Linked DNA regions of Rhizobium lentis. The main gene of each other region encodes a partner of the protein of the gene in region 2 in a complex. Links are inferred from orthologs where the notes say so. Each region holds a gene or a part of one and is shown on either strand. Other genes may lie near its edges.

Region 1 (2,881 bases), 1.4 Mb from region 2 along the record:
AGACAGACGGCGTCGTTTCCGGCCCAGGCCGATCGACCGTCCGTTCAGATGGCGCCGGAAACTAGGTTTCGAGCAGGAAATCGCGCTTTGCAGATCCGTTGGGGCTGAATGTCGCCTTGCCCTAGACTTCGACCAGTCCCAGCTTTTTCACCTGCCGGATCGTCAGCATGGTGCGCACGGTATCGACATGTTCGTTCGCCGTCAGCACTTCGATGACGAAATCCTGGAAGTGGGTGAGATTTTCAGCCACGCAATGCAGCAGGAAATCGCTGTCGCCCGACACCATCCAGGCCTGGCGCACCAGCGGCCATTCGGTGGTGGCGGCGGCGAACGCCTTGAGATTGCCTTCCGACTGGTGCTTGAGGCCGACCATGCAGAAAGCCACCAGATCGAAGCCGAGCTTCGGGCTGTTTAGCATGGCGTGGTAGCCTTCGATGATGCCGGCTTCCTCGAGCTTGCGCACCCGGCGCAGACACGGCGGCGCGGAAATGCCGACGCGGTCGGCGAGCTCCACATTAGTCATGCGGCCGTCGGCTTGCAGCTCCCGAAGGATCTTTATGTCGATGACGTCGAGCTCGGTCCGACCCACATCCTTGCCTTTCTTTAATTCGCAGCGGCGAGCTTCTATATAAAGCGGCGGAATACGCAAGAAAGTTTCAAGCTGATGACGGATTCTTGCACATCAAGGCGATTTGCCTTGTTGGTAATGCAAGGCTGCCCTTGAATAAAAGCATTGGACGTTCATAAATGGCGCATGGACCGCGAAACGGCCGCAATCGCATTTTAGCCGCCGCCCTCCTGCCAGTCGAAAGGAAATGACATGCCCGCCCGCCACACAAAGGTGCTCATCATCGGTTCCGGACCCGCGGGTTATACTGCCGCAGTCTATGCCGCGCGCGCCATGCTGAAGCCGGTTCTGATCGCCGGCCTCGAACAGGGCGGCCAGTTGATGATCACCACCGATGTCGAGAATTATCCGGGCTTTGCCGATCCGATCCAAGGCCCCTGGCTGATGGAGCAGATGCTGCAGCAGGCACAACATGTCGGCGCCGAGATCGTCAATGATCTGGTGACCGAAGTCGACTTGAACCAGCGCCCCTTCGTCGCACGTACCGACAGCGGCCAAGTCTGGACCGCAGATACGCTGATCATCGCCACCGGCGCCAAGGCTAAGTGGCTCGGTATCGAGAGCGAGCAGCATTTCCAGGGCTTCGGCGTTTCGGCCTGCGCCACCTGCGATGGCTTCTTCTATCGCAACAAGGATGTGATCGTGGTCGGCGGCGGCAACAGCGCCGTCGAAGAGGCGCTCTATCTCTCCAATATCGCCAAGTCGGTCACATTGGTGCACCGCCGCGACTCCTTCCGGGCAGAGAAGATCCTGCAGGAACGCCTGTTCGCCAAGGAGAACGTCAAGGTGCTGTGGAACACCGAGGTGGCCGAGATCACGGGAACGCCTGCCAAGCCGCCGATGCCGCCGTCGGTATCCGGCGCGCGCCTGCGCGATGTCAGAACCGGCGCGATCACCGAAATGGCGATCGACGGCGTCTTCGTCGCGATCGGCCATGCGCCGGCAACCGAGCTTTTCAAGGGCAAGCTGAAGCTGAAGGAGAATGGTTATCTCTGGACCGCGCCGGATTCGACTGCGACCAGTCTGGAAGGGGTCTATGCCGCCGGCGACGTGACGGACGATACGTTCCGCCAGGCTATCACCGCCGCCGGCCTGGGATGCATGGCAGCGCTTGAGGCCGAGCGCTATCTGACGGGTCACATGCCCGTCGCCGTGGCCGCGGAGTAAGATCGGCATGAGGGGCGGGGGAATGCCATTGGATTGGGACAAGCTGCGTATTTTTCACGCAGCTGCCGAAGCGGGTTCGTTCACGCATGCGGCGGACAAACTGCATCTGTCTCAATCCGCCATCAGCCGCCAGGTCAGTGCGTTGGAGCAGGATGTCGGCACCAAGCTGTTTCACCGTCACGCGCGCGGGCTGATCCTGACGGAACAGGGCGAACTGCTTTACCGCACCGCCCATGACGTGCTGCTCAAGCTCGAAACCGTGAAGATGCAGCTCACCGAGACCACCGAGACGCCGTCCGGCAAGCTGCGCGTCACGACAACGGTCGGCCTCGGCCAGGGCTGGCTCACCGACAAAATCCAGGAATTTCTGCAGCTTTATCCCGACGTGCAGATCCAGCTCATCCTCGACAATGAGGAAGTGGATGTGAACATGCGCCATGCCGACTGCGCGATCCGGCTGCGCCAGCCGCAACAGTCCGACCTGATCCAGCGCAAGCTCTTCACCGTGCACATGCACGTCTATGCGGCCCCCTCCTATATCAATCGCCACGGCGAACCGCAGAAGATCGAGGATCTCGACAATCACCGCATCATCACCTTCGGCGAACCGGCGCCGAGTTATCTGCTCGACGTCAACTGGCTCGAAGTCGCCGGCCGCTCCTCGGACAACAAGCGGATCCCGCATCTGCAGATCAACAGCCAAACCTCGATCAAACGCGCCTGCCTGCTCGGAATCGGTGTCGCCTGCCTTCCGGATTATATCGTCGGCCGCGATCCCGGCTTGATTCAGCTGGCGATCAACGCCGATGTGCCATCCTTCGACACCTATTTCTGTTATCCGGATGAGATCAAGAACGCAGCCAAGCTGAAAGCCTTCCGCGACTTCATCGTCAGCAAAGCCAGAAACTGGAACTTTTAAGCCAGTTTTATGGAATGATTTCCATACTATGCAGAGAGCGCATAACTGGCATGCACAAATGTGGGTTGCCGTTTGCCCATTAAACCACCATATCGCACATAGCTGATGCACATGGTGGCTTTTCCTCCCAGTTCCACCGCATTAGCTGTTCCCCTCTGGAGGTTTTT
Region 2 (3,060 bases):
GGCGGCAATTCCTGGCCCGTCTCGGCACCGAGGTCAGCGATATCCTCGACGAATTCCTGACCTTCACTCTCGACCATGAGAGCTCCGGCCTTCCCGGGCTGCAATCCTTCATCTCAACGCTGGAGCTCGAAGCGCCCGAGGTGAAGCGTGAGCAGGACAAGGGGCGCAACGAAGTCAGGATCATGACCGTGCATGCCTCCAAGGGTCTTGAAGCGCCCATCGTCTTCCTCGTCGACGGCGGTTCGAAGGCCTTCACCCATACGCATCTGCCGAAGCTTCGCCTAATCGAAACCGACCCGGACGAGCCGCCGCTGCCTGCCTGGGTTCCTGTCTCCGACCTCACCAATTCGCTGACGCAAAACGATGCCGCACGTATCCAGATGCTGGCGGAAGAGGAGTATCGCCGGCTGCTTTATGTCGCCATGACGCGGGCCGCCGACCGGCTGATCGTCTGCGGCTATCGTGGCGTACGTGCCAATGCCGACACCTGGCATATGATGATCTCCACCGCGCTCGGCGAAGGCCATCCGCATGTCGAGGCAGCCACCTTCTCCGGCCCTGACGGGGAATGGCCAGGCATCCGATGGCGCGTGCCGCGGGTGGAACGGAGCTTCGAGCGTATCGACCGAGACGAGGCGCGCGACAGCCACGAGGCTTTACCGGAGGGCCTGTTGCGGCCATTGCCGCCGCAGGCCGAGCTGCCCCGGCCCCTCAGCCCTTCCGGCGCCGGGACGATCGTCGACGAAGACGAAGGCAGCCTGTTCGTAGCTTCGCCGCTGTTCGGCGGGAAGGAGCGGAGCGATCGTTCGCTGGAAAAGGGCCGGCTGATCCATCGCATGCTGCAGGCGCTTCCGGAAATTCCGCCTGCCGGACGGGCCGATGCCGCACACCGGTATGCCGAACGGGCGGCACGGTTCTGGCCGGAGGGCGAACGTCGCAGGCTTGTCGATTCGGTTCTGAAACTATTGGACGAAGGGGGGCTGCAGCCCGTCCTCGGGGTCGAGGCCCAGCCGGAAGTTTCGATCATGGGAACCTTGACGCTCGACGACAGACGCTATGCCGTCTCCGGCCGTATCGACCGGCTTGCCGTCCTTGCCGATCGCGTCGTCATTCTCGACTACAAGACCAATCGGGTGCCGCCGGTGACAGAGGAGGCCGTCCCCTTCGCGCATAAGGCACAGCTCGCCATCTATCGCGAGATCCTGGCGCCGCTTTATCCCGGCAAGCGCATCGACTGCATGCTCGTCTATACCGAGAACGCCTCTCTCTATACGCTGAGCGAAACGGCGCTCGGTTTGGCGCTTGCAGGACTCAAGACAAAGTGAAATACCGGACATTGAAAATTCGGCACCGCACCATCACATGTGGTTCAACACATAATTCCGTTAAAGGAGCAGCCTATGGCTACCGTGAAAGTCGATATCAATAACTTCCAGTCGGAAGTTCTGGAATCTGCAGAACCCGTCGTCGTCGATTTCTGGGCTGAATGGTGCGGCCCGTGCAAAATGATTGCTCCGAGCCTCGAAGAAATCTCCGTCGAAATGGAAGGCAAGGTCAAGGTCGCCAAGCTCAACATCGATGAGAACCCGGAACTCGCCGCCCAGTTCGGCGTGCGCTCCATTCCGACTCTCGCGATCTTCAAGGGCGGCGAAGTGGCCGATATCTCGGTCGGCGCCAAGCCGAAGACAGCTCTTTCAAATTGGATTTCGAACGCTGCGTGATCGATATCGCTTATTGATATCCCGTGAAAAAGCCCGGCTTCGACCGGGCTTTTTTGTTACCCTTTATCTCGGGGGCGTGCCGTTGTCGGCAAGTACATCGCCGACGAGATAGAGAGAGCCGCCGACGAGGATGCGCGGTGGCAGTGCATCCGGATTGACGGCCGCCTTTATCGCTTCCAGCGCCTCGCCGACCGTCGACATCGGTTCGGCAACCAGGCCGGCATCATAGGCGGCATTGGACAAGATCACCGGATCGATCATCGCGTCGCTGCCGCGGATCGGCACACAGAACACCTTCTCGACCAGGCCTGCGAAAGCCCTGAAATAACCGATCGGATCTTTGGTGTTGATCATGCCGATGACCAGGAAGAGCGGCCGCGGCTGGCGCTCCTCGAAATTGGCCATGGCTTCGGCGATGACTTCGCCGGCGCCGGGATTATGCCCGCCATCGACCCAGATTTCGGCGCCGGCGGGCGCGTGCGACAGCAGCCGGCCTTCGCTCAGGCGCTGCAGCCGGCCCGGCCACTCCACGCAATTCATCGCCTTTTCCATCATCATCTCGGTGACGGTAAAGCCAGCGGCCTTGACGGCGCGGATGGCGGCGGCGGCATTGGCATATTGATGGCGGCCGGGAAGGCGCGGCAACGGCAGGTCGGCAAGCCCGTATTCGTCCTGATAGACGAGCCTGCCATATTCCTCATGCGCCATGAAATCCTGGCCGAAGACGGCGGTCGGGCAATGCAGACGCTCGGCCGTGGACATCAGGACATCAAGCGCCGCATCATAGTCCTGGTGACCGATGACGACGGGCAAGCCCGGCTTCATGATACCGGCCTTTTCCGCGGCGATCAGTTCCACCCTGTCGCCGAGATAGGGCTGGTGATCCAGCGAGATCGGCATGATGACCGAGACGGCCGGATCGGACATGACATTGGTGGCGTCGAAGCGGCCGCCGAGACCGACTTCGATGATCGCGGCATCGGCTGGATGTTCCGAGAACAGAATGAAGGTGACCGCCGTCAGGATTTCGAAGACGGTGATGTGCTGACCAGCATTGGCATCAGCCACGCGGCGCACCGCATCCGCAAAGACGGCGTCGTCGACGAGCTGGCCGCGGCCGCCCGCCACACCGATGCGATAGCGCTCGTGCCAATTGACGAGATGCGGCGAGGTATGGACATGGGCGCTGTAGCCGCCGGCCTCGAGCAGGGCGCGGCAGAAGGCGGTGACCGAGCCCTTGCCGTTGGTGCCGGCGACATGGATCACCGGCGGCAATTTCCTGTGTGGATTGCCGAGCTGATCGAGAAGGCGGGTGATGCGATCGAGAGACAGGTCGAAC

What was found.
Region 1: the proteins of trxA (region 2) and trxB are in contact, whole or in part, in a crystal structure (PDB 1F6M), measured with the Escherichia coli proteins. The link is inferred for Rhizobium lentis from one-to-one orthologs.

Annotation. Positions count from the first base shown.
Region 1 is NZ_CP071454.1:483,413-486,293, forward strand. Bases 1-2,807 are described here. They hold trxB (thioredoxin-disulfide reductase), read left to right. Parts: upstream 1-820; coding sequence 821-1,795; downstream 1,796-2,807. Other genes in these bases: J0663_RS02420 (Lrp/AsnC family transcriptional regulator), read right to left, coding at 122-589; J0663_RS02430 (LysR family transcriptional regulator VtlR), read left to right, coding at 1,818-2,714.
Region 2 is NZ_CP071454.1:1,838,602-1,841,661, reverse strand. The notes cover bases 75-3,060. They hold trxA (thioredoxin), read left to right. Parts: upstream 75-1,400; coding sequence 1,401-1,721; downstream 1,722-3,060. Other genes in these bases: J0663_RS08780 (bifunctional folylpolyglutamate synthase/dihydrofolate synthase), read right to left, coding at 1,785-3,060; addA (double-strand break repair helicase AddA), read left to right, coding at 75-1,325. Outside these bases: more of addA, read left to right, coding at 1-74. UniProt on the Escherichia coli protein: Participates in various redox reactions through the reversible oxidation of its active center dithiol to a disulfide and catalyzes dithiol-disulfide exchange reactions.